DNA from 3 places in the Cytobacillus sp. BC1816 genome. Region 1 is predicted to be linked to each of the others. Evidence: riboswitches for the same ligand, from Rfam matches in the RefSeq annotation. Region 1 holds a riboswitch; each other region holds the start of a gene.
What was found. Region 1 has a riboswitch for cobalamin ahead of ACR42H_RS01230 (ABC transporter substrate-binding protein). Riboswitches for the same ligand answer to the same signal wherever they lie in the genome.

Region 1 (5,161 bases):
AATGCCGCTCAGCATCTTCAGAATCGTGGTCTTGCCGCTTCCATTCGGCCCCAATATTCCGAAGAGCTCCCCTTTTTCCACTTCAAAGCTGATATTTTTCACAACCGGTGCACCGGCATATCCGCCAGTAACTTGCTGAACGCTTAGCATGATTAACCACTTCTTTCTGAACTAAGATACGCCTTCGGAACAAGTAAAAACCGCTTGTTCCTGCAAACAAAACCCAAGGAAGTTTCCCCTTGGGCGCCCCCTTTGAATGGGTGGACGCCTGCGCTGGACAGTTATCGAAGTTCAAAGTTTATTCTTTCTTTTAATTAAAATAATGGCAAACGCAGGTGCACCGATTATCGCTGTAATCACACCGATTGGAAGCTCTGTTGGTGCAATGATCGTTCGTGAAACCAGATCGGCAATAATAAGAAAGCCTGCACCCATCAGAATGGATAGCGGCAATAAATGCCTATGATCCGGTCCCCATAACAGCCTGGTCAGATGAGGGATCACAAGGCCGACAAATCCTATCGTTCCAGACACAGCTACAGCCGCACCAGTCAAGATGGAGCCAGCTATCAGGACCATCATCTTTCTCTTCTGAACGTCCACCCCTATATGCTGGGCCTTTTCTTCTCCGAAGCTCATGGCATTAAGCTCTTTGCTGTTCACTAAAAGAAGGATGGCACCCAGTACAAAAAACGGAATGATAATTTTAATATACGCCCAGCCTCTCATGGATACACTGCCAAGAAGCCAGCCAATAATCTGTCTTAGCTCCTCTCCAGTAAGGGCAATCATCAGAGAAATTAGAGCGCCAAGAAAAGAACTGAAGATAATGCCTGTTAAAATAATCGTTTCCACTTTCATGGATCTTTCAATTTTCCTGGCAAATAGCAAGACGGCAAAAATGGTTAAAAAGGAAAATAAAATGCTGAATAACGGCAGTGTAAACATTCCTGCAAACGGAATGGATAATCCTAAGAACAATGTTAAAACAGCACCGAGTGAAGCCCCGGACGAAACCCCAATTGTATATGGATCTGCCAGCGGATTTCTTAATAAACCTTGAAAGGCGGCTCCCGCAATTGCAAGAGACGCCCCTACTAAGCCAGCCAGCAATACGCGAGGCAGGCGAATATTCATAATGATATTTGAATGCATAGCATCCGTGTTTTCCAATGAAATAAAAGGAAATAGCTCAGCGCTTATTACTCTGATAATCGTCATGGGGTGAACAGACACTGTTCCAATTGAAATCCCCATCAGAATGGCAAAAAGCAGGAAAGCAGCTGCTGTTATATAAGCTAAAAATTTATTATTTAAATACGTCCGGATATACTGCTTTTGCAAGTTCCTCGACTCCTTCAATAATACGAGGGCCAGAGCGGGTTACCATATCGGAATCAACATCGGCAACCTGCTTATTTTTCACTGCGGTTATATCCTGCCAGCCATCCCTGCCCATTACATTGCCGACAGCATCTTCAGTGTAATAGCCATGAGTTGTGATGATTACATCAGGATTCCTTTCGATAATCGCTTCCGGATCCATTTTTGGCCATCCTTCTTCCGTAATGATATTTTCTGCATTGATGGCACTTAACATTTCGTCCATAAATGTTTCTGTACCTGCTGTATAGATATCAGGAGCAGGTGAAACTTCCACGAATACCGATTTGCGGTCTTCTTCTTTTATGCCCTGAGCTTTTGTTTTAATTTCCTCGAGCTTGCTCTTCATATCTGAAACAAGCTGCTCAGCTTTATCTTTCTCTCCCGCTGCGGTTCCAACCATTACAATGGATTCATAAACCTGATCAAAGCTCTTCGCATCATTGACAACAAGGACGGTCACACCTGCATCTCTTAATTGCTGAAGCCCAGCTTCCGAATTATGTGCGCTTGAAGCGTGAGCAAGGACAAGATCCGGATTTAAAGAAATAATTTTTTCGACATTGAATTCCATGCCGCCAATCTTTTCTTTTTCTGTGGCTTCGGGCGGGTAGTTATCAAAATCGGAGACTCCGACAACTTCTTCTCCAAGTCCCAATTCAAATGCAATTTCGGTGTTGCTTGGAATCATGGACACAATTCTTTCAGGCTTGGAGTCAATGGTGATTTCATTATCAAGAGCATCCTTTATCGTTACAGGAAAAGCAGCCTCTTCCCCGCCGGCATTCTGCCCTTCCTCAGCCTTTTTCTCTTCTTTAGGCTGTTCAGCACTCCCGCCGCAGCCTGCAAGCACTCCTGCAGCCAGAAGCATTGTTAATAAAAATGCATACAATTTTCTCATACTCAGCAATCCTCCTAGAACTTTCGACAAAATTCGAGTGGTGTCTAACACCATCTTAAAAAATGTTCTCATAATATTTTTTAGCTTACAAACGAAGCGCGTTGATTTCCGAGGATCAAGTACACTCCGCTGCAATCAACTCAGTGGCAGAAACTAAGTTAGCCGCCCATAGACTTTTAGAATCAGCCAAATAAAAAACATCCCCTCGAACGGCAAGGAGATGTTGGTATGGTCATTTATCAATCAGTGCAAAAGGGATGGCCGGACCAAACACCTCCCTATCCTCGTAGGTTTATGGGTGCTTAAGAATCAGGCAGGTCTCCTGGCTCATGGTCAATGCGTTCTGCTCCTTCCCATACATTCCTGTACAGTGGATTTACAGACAGCTTCCATTTACAGTGGCGGGACCGCGCTGGAATTTCACCAGCTTCCCTATTAAGTCTTCAAAAGAGCCTGTTTTAAAACCCTTTTGAGAAGACACCTATTCTATGCGGATATAAAATTTTCTATCTCCGATTATACACCATCACATAGAAAAAGTAAGAGAAATTTGCTGAATGTTGTAAAAAAGTTCAGAATTCTAACGCGAGTATATTTTCCATTCCCTTGTTTTCTTATCAAACACAACCTTCGCCTCACATGGCTCTTTTACAATGGCTTCATACTCATCATACATATCATCCATATTCGCAAAGTCACCAATAATCCAAATAGGAATTTCTATCCGGACCCGATTCTGTTCGATATCCTTAATGGAAAGGACCGCTCCTTCTTTCATAAGAGCTTTTAAGGAAAGCAGGACATCTCTGGTGATTGGAGGATACGTCTTTTTCTTTTTTATGCCAAGGAGCGTTTTTTCGACTTTCATCTGTCCCATTTTACCGGGGATTACTTCCCCAAGCATGCGGTAAAAATCGTTCAGATCGCGATAATATGTGCGGTTAAACCAGCCATCATCATGGGCAAGGTACACATAGCGATTGCTCAGATAATTGTAAAAAGGCGGCTTAAGATGTTCCTTGACATGGCCGAGATAAAGGAGCTCAGCAATTGTCTGGCCGGGAAGCTCATTCACCGCTTCCTCTTCCTCGAAATCAATCCAGCAAAAATCGCCATAGCCATATACATCATCCTCAACCAGCCTGCCCAGCTTGTCCCTTGACACATAATCAAACATCGTGTGGGTATTAAAGTCCCCATGCTCAAAACGATGCTTTAACAAAAGCAGATTATTAATAGAATCTGAGAGAGTATGGGCAAACTCTGCAAACTCAATTCCATAAGTCATCACATACTGATCCTGTTCATTAAGATGGATGTAGATGAGATCACGAATAGCATGATTCCTTCTTTTCAATGGCGAAACCTCCGAACCGTTACCCAAAGTGGTGTTTTCAAAGAAAAGCACTGGGCTAGACAGATAAGAATAGCGCAAGCGCCTTCACAAATTAGTAAAAAGACAGCTTCTTTTGAAACTGCCTGTTAAATATCCAGTATTTTATTCTCTTATTGTAGCAAAAATAGCTGAAAATATCTTGCCGATGAGAAAAAATTTTAAATTGCATCATTCCCGGATTTTTTGAAAATACAGGAAACCATCATGCTGATTCATTCGTCTAACTACATGCAGAGAAAAAATGTAATCTGTTCTCCATTGTAAGGGTTATTTTTCTTTGTTAGGATAAAAATGTAAAAAAAGGTAAAGAAACCAGGTGTATACAAATGAACAAGAATAATAGATTCTCAGACCGATTCGATTGGACGTTATGCTTTCTTCTGCTGCTATTTTTCCTCATCAGCTGCATCGCTATTTACAGCGGACAATCCTCCAATCAATATGAAGGGAATTTTGTCGTCTCACAAATAAAAAATTATGTTGTCGGAGCTATCATTGTGGCAATTGTCATGTATTTTGACAGCGAGCAAATCAGAAGGCTTACTTGGCCGCTGTACGGTTTAGGCATCCTATTGCTTGTCGGGTTATTCATTGCACCGGATAGCATTGCACCAGAGCGCAAAGGGGCTACATTGTGGTATATCATTCCTGGACTTGGTTCTGTGCAGCCTTCTGAGTTTGTTAAGGTATTCCTTATCATTGCCCTCAGCAAAATCATCGCTGACCACCATCTGAAATTTCAGGCAAAGACCGCAGGCACGGACTTTTTCCTTCTAATCAAATTAGGGGCAGCCACATTGCCCCCATTAGGATTGATTATTATTGAAGACCTGGGTACCGCCCTTGTCATCATCGCCATATTAACAGGAATCATCCTGGTTTCCGGAATCACCTGGAAAATCCTTGTTCCGATTTATGGGATCCTGGGCGCCTTTGCAGGAACCGTTCTATATCTGGTCATCATAGCACCGGAGATTTTGGAGAAGTACCTTGGGATAGACCCCTATCAGTTCAGCAGAATTTATTCCTGGCTTGACCCGGTTAATCACAAGCAGGGAGCAGGAATGCAGCTGTACAACTCCATGCTCGCAATCGGCTCAGGATTAATATCCGGTAAAGGGTTTACTGACAGACAGGTGTATGTGCCTGATGCCCATACTGATTTTATTTTTAGTGTCATTGGCGAGGAGTACGGCTTCTTTGGTGCCAGTGTAGTAATCAGCCTTTTCTTTCTGCTCATCTATCACTTAACTAAAACCGGCTTGGAGACGACCGACCCTTTTAATACCTATATTTGCGTCGGGGTCATCAGTATGATCACGTTCCATGTATTTCAAAATATCGGTATGACTATTCAGGTACTGCCAATCACCGGCATTCCGCTTCCGTTTATCAGCTACGGCGGAAGCTCGCTTATGGGAAACATGATGGCGATGGGACTGATTTTCAGCATTCGCTACCATCATAGAACTTATATGTTT
Region 2 (5,161 bases), 2.6 Mb from region 1:
GATGACACGCCGAACCACCAGCCACTGCTCATCTGTAAATGGATGTTCACCCATCTCCTCTTTAATAATCGCGAAGCTGTGATCGTAAATTTTATCCGGATCTACCGTTACCGGTACAAATGTGGTGTTAAAGTTCATGTTTGCCATGTGTAAAGACCTCCCAATCTTTGAGTCACTTCTTCGAAAGAAGTGCAGAAGTTTTCATATACGAGCGGCGGCCGCTTGATTAAAATAACAGGAATCCCCAAATCCAGAGCAGCGGTCATTTTTTCATCCACCGATCCCACTTTGCCGCTTTCTTTAGTAATCATCAGAGTCACTTCATATTGCTCACAAAGAGCTTTATTTAATGATTCAGAAAATGGTCCCTGGATCGCAATAATGTCCTTTTGTTTAACACCGAGCTTATGACATTTTTCCATGTTTCCCATGTTGGGAAGCATCCTGCATACAAGCCGGATATCATCTCGCATTAAATATTTTGTGAAGATTTCCAGCGTTTTGCTGCCGGTTGTCAGCATGATCGTTCCTTTATGCGATTGAGCCAATTTTGCAGCTTCCTCATAACTTTCTGTTTCTGTTATGAGCGGTGAGGTAAACTGTTCATTTGGCCTTTCGTAACGTATGTAAGGAATGCTGCATGCTTTGGCTGCTGCCATTGCTGTTTTTGAAGCTTCTTCCGCATAGGGATGACTGGCATCAATCACAGTGGTCATCTCTTGCATCTGAATTAGTTCGATCATGTCATTTTCTGACAGACGCCCCACTTTATAAGAAATGCCTTCAGCTTTCAAACTATCAGCTGCCGATTCTGTGACAACGGTTGCCAATAAGGGATAACCTTGATTTTTCAATTGAATGGCTAATGCTCTCGCATCACTTGTGCCTGCTAAAAATAAAATCATGAAATCCTCCTAATCCCCGCATGGTGCCGGCTCGACTTCGATCTTAGAGCTCATATCCTGATAGGTAAAATACTGAATTTTTTTCACGCGCTTAAAATATTTAAAAAGCCGTTCATTTGGATGCGCATTTTCTTTGTATTCTTCTATAATCTCCTTTAATAACGGCACCAGCTGATCGGGCTCAATCCCCTCTGCCACCGGCTGGGCAGCATGGGCTGTACGGCCAACCGGCTTTGCCCCGATAAATAAATCAAACTTCTTCTTGCGGTAAACAATGCCGATATCATCAAATACGGCCCGATAACAGGCCATGCCGCAGCCATTAAAGCCAATATGTAATTCCTTTGGAAGCTTTAAGCCCCCCAGTTCATCTGCAATTTCCTCTGCATATGGAATGGATTCTGCTTTCTCCCCGTAGCAAAAATCGCAGGCTTTTAGATTTAGAACATCGCCTGCTGGCATGACTGTCAGATGGTTTTGTTCGAGTTTTTCCACAATTGACTGAGGCCGTCCGGTTGGAATCTTGATTAAAAATCGGTGATCCGGTGTATATTCCATGGTGCCCTTCTCGCCAACAGCTTCTGCCAATACGCGCATTTGGTCCGGCGTAATAAATTTATTGGCAACACCAGGCGAAACCGCAAATTCAAAAATATCCTCGATTGGCTGCTGCACCAAATGTGTTTGGTCAACCTCCGATTTCGTCACCATCGATAAAGCCTTAAAAGCCATATCCAGTGAGCTGGCTTCTTGTTTTTTGCTTTCAATCTGCTCGTAGCCGGCTTGCGCTTCCCCGGTTTCCTGATTTAATGCCCATGGCTCCGCTTCCTTTTTTAAACGCTGATGCGGCTTTAAGCTTTGCTTCTCTTCGCCAAGCGTATACTTTCTCTGATATCCGCGAGGCGTAATGATCTTGTTGTCATAAAAGAAAGTGGAGGAATTCCCGATCACAACTGTTGTCAGCATACCTATATCGTGTTCAAGCATTTCCGCCAGTGTAGTCAGAATGACATTTTGATTTTCGCGGTAAGCACTTTTCACAAGCCCCACTGGTGTATCAGGAGAACGATATTTTAATAGAATCCTTTGTGCCTCGACAATCTGCCGTGTCCTCCTGCCGCTTTTCGGGTTATATAACGCAATGACAAAATCCGCCATTCCGGCTGCTTCAATGCGCTTCTCGATCACAGTCCAGGGTGTTAAATGATCACTCAGACTGATGGTGCAGGAGTCATGCATGACAGGTGCACCCAGTAAACTCGCACATGAATTTATTGCCGAGATGCCAGGAACAATTTCCACTTCGATTCCTTCTTCTTCCGTCCATCCCATTTCAATCAGCACTTCATACACTAAGCCGGCCATGCCGTATACGCCCGAGTCACCGCTCGATATTACGGAAACAATATGACCAGCTTCCGCTCTTTTCACTGCATCCTGCGCACGGGATACCTCCTCAGTCATCCCTGTGCTGACAATGGAACTTGCTGTTACGAATGGCATGATCAGCTCTACGTATGTTTTGTAGCCAATAATGCAATCACTCTGCTGCAGCGCATCCACAGCCCGTTTGGTTATATGCTCACGATCACCCGGACCAAAGCCGACAACAAAGATTTTTCCCTTCTTCATAGACTAACCTCCAATTAAGAAAAGCACATGCGCCTTGCCTGCTCCCATGCTGCTCGAGCAGGCCCCTGCGCAAGACCATTCTCAAAGTACAATGCTTCTTGCCAAATAAAAAATGCCTGCACTCCTTTTCAAAGGAATACAGGCATATGAAATGACAGTATAAGAATAAGCATACTGAAACTCAAAAACAATTGATCATAATTGTCCCGCCTATACTTCTCCCTCCGAAAAGCAAGTGTCGTTTAAATAAGCAGGTTTCCTGACTTAAGCTTCTTTTTACTCTTACACCTTCCCGATTTCTCAGTGGCATTGTAATTTCATCAGCTATTACAGTAGCGGGGGCTGTACCAGATTTTCACTGGATTCCCTTTTACCTCACCAAAAGTGAGCACTTATTCAAATTGATATATTAATTTTTTACTAATATAACATATAATGACCAAATTTGACATATTATTTTTTTCATAATTTTTCTAATGCTATGATAATGCCTTTGCTCTTTTGATATAGGATTTGGTAAAAAGCTTACTTCTGCTGTTCAGGAGTTAATTTCGCTGCGATATAACAAAATGTGCATTAGTCTTTCATAAAGTTAAAATAAATTTATAATGATTAGATCAGTGATGCAACTCTTCTTTGGTTTGTAAAAACAATAACAACAAACCACCTCAATAAGTTATAAGAGTAAAAAGAAAAAAGCCACCTGGTTTGGCAGCTATATTAAAATTTGAACCTCGATTTTATTCTCCTTTAAAAACTATCTTCCCATCAACAATCGTGTAAACAATAGAGGTTTCAGATATATTTTTTGGTTCAATATTGGTAAGATCCTCTCCAAGAACAACCATATCCGCTTTCTTCCCGGCTTTAAGTGAACCTAAGTCATTTTCACGATATATTTGATAAGCAACATTCTTTGTGTATGACTGTATCATTTCCTTTAAAGTAAGTGCTTGATCAATATTTCGAACCAAATCAGAATCCTGCTCTTCTGGATAAGGACTGTTTCTTGTAACTCCAGTTTCTACCGCGTTCAATGGTCGATAATCAGGGGTGGGCGGATAATCGCTGCTGCTGGCAATCGTTACTCCAGCTTCCCACATTTCTCTTGCTGGATACATGGCTAATGCACGTTCCTCTCCTATCATTGCCTTCTCTAAGTCATAATACTGATCTTTGTAAAACCAAAAGGGCTGCAGGCTCGCAATAACACCTAAATTCGCCATACGGGAGATGTCACTATCCTGAATAGCACTGATATGAGTAATAGTGTGGCGGGAATTGTGCTCTTCATTTTCTTTCTTTGCCAATTCCAGGGCATCAAGGCCCATTTTAACTGCTCCATCGCCGATTGCGTGAATGTGTACTTGTATATCTTCCTTATCTAGTTTTGAGACCATCCTATTGAAAGTATCCTCTTTCCAATTCGCATCACCGTGGTGGTGGGATCCCATTCCGGCATTCTTGGTATATGGTTCAACAAAGAGAGCTGTTTTCCCTTCAGTTACACCATCAGCAAATAATTTTACGGTGTTCACTGAAAGCCAATCTGAATTATACTTTTTACCAGCCTCTTCTATTTTCGCAACCGCTTCTTCCGGTTGAGTTTCTGGTCCAAATACAATTGCATTGGCAACCCGCATGGTCAACTTACCCTCTTTTTCTAATTCATTCAATACTTTTAAACTTCTATCACCGCCTGACATATTCATGACACCCGTCATACCAAAGCTATGCATTTCTTTTTGAAATTCCAGAATTGCCTCTTTATATTGTTCATCCGTTAAGTTAGACAGCGCTTGGACATCTGCGAGCAGATCCATTGCTCCTTCTCGCAATACACCACGGGGAGAACCGTCAGGATTACGCTCGATCATACCACCTTTAGGAACCGCTGTATCCTTGGTAATTCCGGCAATCTCCAGCGCTTTTGAATTGACCCAAACCGAGTGTCCATCGATAGAGTAAAGCATAACAGGTATATCTGAAACGACGGCATCCAAATCCTCTTTCTTAGGGCCTGGGTTCGTACCATCCGCCTGTTCATAGGGACCGTTCACCCATCCATCCCCAGTAATGACTTTAGCATTGGGGTTTTTCTCCCTAAAATTAGCGACCGCCTGTACATATTCTTCGTGGCTCTCAAGCTCTGCAAGATATACTTCAAAAAGTTTGGAGGTCCATAAACCTGGCGGGTGAGTATGACCATCCATAAAACCAGGAGATACCATTTTTCCTTCCAGATCAATTACCTCGGTATCCTCCCCCACATAGTTTTCCACGTCAGAACTGCTTCCTACAAACTGGATTTCTCCATCTTTTATAACAACTGCTTCAGCAAGCGGCTGATCTTCCTCCATGGTGTAAACCTTTCCATTTTTAAGTACAAGTGTGGCTTGATCATGGGATACCTCCACGTCCTTTTTATCAGTAGAATTTGTATCCTTTTTAGCGGTTACATCTGATTTTTCTGTACAGGCACTTAGTATAAGTACGAATGGAATAAGGATGAAAATCAAAAAACTCAACTTGTTACGCAATATATTATTCATCGACATTTCACTCCTTATTGTTTAGGGATGCTCCAGACACGCTAATATTTAAAAATAGAAACTTTCGTACTA
Region 3 (5,161 bases), 2.0 Mb from region 1:
AAGGCAAGTTTATTTTTTCTTTAATTCTTTCCATCCCTTTATTCTGGTCCATGGTTGGACATTTCGAGTTTACATCATTTATTTATGTTCCCGATATGTTTATGAATCCGTGGGTGCAGCTGGCTCTTGCAGCTCCGGTACAATTTTTTATAGGAAAGCAATTTTATGTCGGGGCATATAAGGCATTAAAAAATAAGAGCGCCAATATGGATGTGCTGGTTGCACTCGGTACTTCTGCTGCTTTTTTCTATAGCTTATACCAATCAATTTTAACAATAGGCAACAATGCCCATATGGTGGAACTCTATTACGAAACAAGTGCCATCCTTATAACATTAATAATCTTAGGCAAGCTGTTTGAAGCTCGGGCTAAGGGACGTTCTTCAGAAGCAATCAAAAAGCTTATTGGACTGCAGGCAAAAACAGCAACTGTCTTAAGGGAAGGGGAAGAAATTGAAATTCCCCTTGAAGAAGTCATTACTGGGGAAATCATATTTGTAAAGCCGGGTGAAAAAATTCCAGTTGATGGTGAAATTATCGAAGGACAGTCTGCTTTAGATGAATCCATGCTGACAGGGGAAAGCGTACCTGTTGATAAAACAGCAGGAGACACAGTTATTGGGTCCACCATTAATAAAAATGGGTTCCTGAAAATTAAAGCCACTAAAGTCGGCAAAGATAGTGCATTGTCACAGATTATAAAAGTGGTTGAAGAAGCGCAAGGTTCAAAAGCACCCATACAGCGAATGGCAGACAGAATCTCTGGGATATTCGTTCCAATTGTTGTGACCATAGCAGTGGTTACATTCCTGGTGTGGTATATATGGGTAAGTCCTGGAAATTTTGCAGATGCACTCGAAAAATTGATTGCTGTCCTGGTGATTGCATGTCCATGTGCTCTAGGTCTGGCGACGCCAACCTCTATAATGGCCGGCTCTGGCCGGGCAGCGGAATATGGGGTTCTTTTTAAAGGCGGAGAGCACTTGGAGCTCACGCACGAAATCACTACAGTCGTTCTTGATAAAACTGGAACAGTTACACATGGCAAACCGGTTTTAACAGATGTGATTACGGAAGGCAAAGTTGAAGAAAGGATATTTCTCCAACTTGTAGGGTCAGCGGAGAAACAGTCTGAGCATCCATTGGCTGAAGCGATCGTAAAGGGAATAAAGGATAAAGGGATCACGCTATTTAATCCAGTTGAATTTGAAGCTATTCCCGGGTATGGAATAAAAGCGAAAGTGGATGGCAAAGAGCTTTTAATAGGTACAAGAAGATTAATGGACAAATACGACGTTAATGTCCAATCAGCCAAACTCGAAATGGAAACACTTGAGGAAAACGGAAAAACGGCAATGCTTGTCGCGGTTGATGGCAAATATGCAGGTATCGTGGCCGTTGCGGATACAATAAAGGAAACTTCCAGAGATGCAATCAATCGCTTAAGGAAACTGGGGATTGAGGTCATTATGATTACGGGAGATAACAAACGTACGGCTCAGGCAATAGCTGAGGAAGTGGGGATAGACTCTGCAATTGCAGAGGTTTTACCTGAAGGCAAGGCAGAAGAAGTAAAAAAACTTCAAAACCAGGGGAAAAAAGTCGCCATGGTCGGCGATGGTATTAACGATGCACCTGCACTTGCTGTAGCTGATATTGGAATGGCGATCGGAACCGGTACAGACGTTGCGATGGAAACAGCTGATATTACGCTAATGAGAGGGGATTTAAATAGTATTGCAGACGCCATCCTGATGAGTAAAAAAACCATAAGGAATATAAAACAAAATCTATTCTGGGCATTTGGATACAATACACTTGGCATCCCGGTAGCTGCGTTAGGGTTCCTCGCACCTTGGCTTGCCGGCGCTGCAATGGCGTTCAGCTCCGTATCTGTTGTTTTAAATGCACTTCGTTTACAAAGAGTAAAAATAAAGTGAAACTTCAATTAGCGGGGATGCTTTTCCCTTCTGATTAATAGTTGAACCAACCGGTCCTTTAGGGCAGCTGCCCTCCAGTCATCCCCCTGAAGTTGGGGCTTACTGCCAGTTAGACTGCGATAAATGAAAAAACGTTTAATTGAAAGGAGTATCTAAAATGAAAAAATGGGCAGGTGCAGCGATTGCTTACCTCGTTCTTGTAATGGCAGGGTATGCTGTATATGATACTTTTTGGGCTACCCCAGAGCCGGTATCTCATGATATTGAAATGGAAAATCATGAATGAGAAGTAAAGAGCAGAGGGAATCCCCCCTGTTCTTTTTCGTGCATTAACGATTTAAAATTTGTAATCTATTTATCTATATGATAGAATCATCTACAATATATAGTATATAATAAAAAGAATAAAAACTACATATAGATCGTGATTGGTGTCCTATGAGGACTTAATAGGGAATTCGGTGTAAAACCGAAGCTGTCCCCGCAACTGTAAGTGCAGACGAAAAGAGCATGCCACTGTACAAAACGCTTCATGGCGTTTGTATGGGAAGGGCTTTTAGTAGAGTGAAGCACAAGCCAGGAGACCTGCCAGGGCGATCGAATGTTTCTTATCTTCGGGGATTGAGATGATGAAACGATCGCGTAATGGCCGTTTATTCATCTTCTGCATGCTATTATACTATCGTTTGATCCGCTCATTTTCCGGGCGGATTTTTATTTTGCCTTTAGGAGGAAGTAAGATGGTCCAAACCATACAACCGATAGAAATTTTAGAAGAACTTAAGACAGAATTTCCACAGCTCGGCATTGGGCAGCTTTTAAAAAGGTATGAAGATATGAGCCAGCTCAGAGCGGAGGCAATGTACGACCAGCTTATACTGGATTGTTTATCTTTTATCAGCATTGATGAGCCTGATTGGACTTTTGCCGCGTCACGTCTGCTTCTTAAGAAGCTTTATACTGAGTCAGGAAAAAATAGAGAATGCCTGCCGGATGATTGCTACAAACATTTTTATACGTTAATTGAACGGCTGACGGCTTTGGGAATTTATGAACAGGATTTATTAGATGTGTATTCAAAGCAGGAGATAAATGAACTTGCCCGCTTCATAAAGAAAGAAAATGACCGCTTATTTACATATTTGGGGTTGAAAATGCTGGCTGACCGATATCTTGCCAGAGACAAACAGAAAAATCTTTATGAGCTTCCACAGGAGCGGTTCATGATCATCAGCATGGTGCTGATGAAAATGGAGCCGAAGGGTAAGCGGCTTGAACTTATTAAAGAAGCTTACTGGGCAATGAGTGGTTTGTATATGACTGTTGCCACTCCAACACTCGCCAATGCAGGGAAAAACTGGGGACAGCTTTCAAGCTGTTTCATTGAGACCGTTGATGACAGTCTTGATTCTATATATGACAGCAATACCGATATTGCATCACTATCTAAAAATGGAGGCGGAATCGGAGTATATATGGGGAAAATCCGCAGCAGAGGCAGTGATATTAAAGGATTTAAGGGTGCATCTTCAGGTGTGATTCCCTGGATGAAGCAGCTGAATAACACAGCTGTCAGTGTTGATCAGCTTGGACAAAGGCAGGGTGCTATAAGCGTCTATCTGGATGTCTGGCATAAAGATATCTTCTCGTTTCTTGATGCAAAGCTTAACAATGGAGATGAAAGGCAGCGAACACATGATTTATTCACAGGTGTCTGCATTCCGGATTTGTTTATGGAAAAAGTTGAAAGCCGGGGATATTGGTATTTATTTGATCCCCATGAAGTCCGAAAGGTAATGGGCTTTTCATTGGAAGACTTTTATGACGAAGGTGAAGGCGAAGGTTCATTCCGCCAGAAATATAAAGAGTGCATAGATAACCCGAATCTATCAAGGGAAAAAGTGCCTGCTATCGATATAATGAAATCCATCATGAGAAGCCAGCTTGAAACAGGGACACCATTTATGTTTTACCGGGATGAAGTAAATCGGAAAAATGCCAATTCACATTGCGGAATGATTTATTGTACAAACCTGTGCACTGAAATCGTACAAAACCAAAGTGTTACAAAGAGGGCTGAAGAATATACAAGGGATGGGAGAATTATTATCGAAAAACAGCCAGGAGACTTCGTTGTCTGCAATCTTTCATCCATCAATCTTGCAAGGGCCATAAGTGAGGGAGTACTTGAAAGGCTTGTGCCAATTCAGGTGCGAATGCTTGATAATGTCATTGATATTAATAGTATTCCAGTGCCGCAAGGCCAGATCACAAACCAAAAGTACCGTGCGATTGGACTGGGGACATTTGGATGGCACCACCTTCTTGCACTGAAAAAAATCACATGGGAAAGCGAAGAAGCAGAAACATTCGCTGACATTCTATATGAGCAAATTGCTTTTTTAGCGATAAAAAGTTCTATGAGCCTGGCAAAAGAAAAAGGAAGCTATTCAGCCTTTAAAGGTTCTGATTGGGAAACGGGTGCCTACTTTGACAAGCGGGGATATCTGGAGGCAGAGTCAGACATGGACTGGGCTGCATTAAGCAAGGAGGTAAGGGAAAACGGTGTTCGAAATGCTTATTTGCTGGCGGTTGCCCCTAATGCATCAACTGCTTTAATTGCAGGAAGCACTCCAAGTATTGATCCTATATTCAACAAGCAGTATTCCGAAGAGAAAAAGGATTACCGGATCCCTGTGACAGCACCTGATATTAACAGTGAGACCATTTGGTATTATAAATCTGCCTATCATATTAACCAGGAGTGGAGCATCAGGCAGAATGCAAACAGACAAAAACATATAGATCAAGCTATTTCTTTTAATTTCTATATACCTAACCATATTAAAGCAATCGATCTTTTGAATCTGCATCTTTCAGCATGGAAGCAAAAATTAAAAACAACGTATTATATCCGTTCAACTTCATCTGAGGTGGAAGACTGTGAATCTTGCTCAAGCTAAAGGAGGACCTTATGAATACTCTAAAAAAACGGCCAATTATTAATCAATCGGCGCCTAACAAATCAACTTCAATCATCAACGGGGAATGCTCCAATATTCTTAATTGGGATGATGTTCGCTTCTCCTGGGCCTATCCAAAGTATAAAAAAATGCTCGCTAACTTTTGGACGCCCTTTGAAATAAACATGTCACAGGACATTAAGCAATTTCCGGAATTAACGAAAAGTGAACAAGATGCATTTTTGAAAATTATTGGAC

Region 2: linked by a shared signal. The riboswitch ahead of cobJ (precorrin-3B C(17)-methyltransferase) and the one ahead of ACR42H_RS01230 (ABC transporter substrate-binding protein) in region 1 are both predicted to bind cobalamin.
Region 3: linked by a shared signal. The riboswitch ahead of ACR42H_RS18240 (ribonucleoside-diphosphate reductase subunit alpha) and the one ahead of ACR42H_RS01230 (ABC transporter substrate-binding protein) in region 1 are both predicted to bind cobalamin.

What each region holds. Positions count from the first base shown of each region.
Region 1 covers NZ_CP195611.1:221,294-226,454, reverse strand. The annotation lists gene ACR42H_RS01240 (adenosylcobinamide amidohydrolase) at 1-150, opposite strand, end outside; gene ACR42H_RS01235 (FecCD family ABC transporter permease) at 292-1,344, opposite strand; gene ACR42H_RS01230 (ABC transporter substrate-binding protein) at 1,310-2,284, opposite strand; cobalamin riboswitch at 2,580-2,784, opposite strand; gene ACR42H_RS01225 (hypothetical protein) at 2,865-3,641, opposite strand; gene ACR42H_RS01220 (FtsW/RodA/SpoVE family cell cycle protein) at 4,007-5,161, shown strand, end outside.
Region 2 covers NZ_CP195611.1:2,939,699-2,944,859, forward strand. The annotation lists gene ACR42H_RS15060 (precorrin-8X methylmutase) at 1-147, opposite strand, end outside; gene cobK (precorrin-6A reductase) at 135-905, opposite strand; gene cobJ (precorrin-3B C(17)-methyltransferase) at 915-2,537, opposite strand; cobalamin riboswitch at 2,770-2,948, opposite strand; gene ACR42H_RS15075 (amidohydrolase) at 3,278-5,089, opposite strand; gene ACR42H_RS15080 (APC family permease) at 5,159-5,161, opposite strand, start outside.
Region 3 covers NZ_CP195611.1:3,588,718-3,593,878, reverse strand. The annotation lists gene ACR42H_RS18250 (heavy metal translocating P-type ATPase) at 1-1,940, shown strand, start outside; gene ACR42H_RS18245 (hypothetical protein) at 2,098-2,226, shown strand; cobalamin riboswitch at 2,353-2,546, shown strand; gene ACR42H_RS18240 (ribonucleoside-diphosphate reductase subunit alpha) at 2,681-4,903, shown strand; gene ACR42H_RS18235 (ribonucleotide-diphosphate reductase subunit beta) at 4,915-5,161, shown strand, end outside.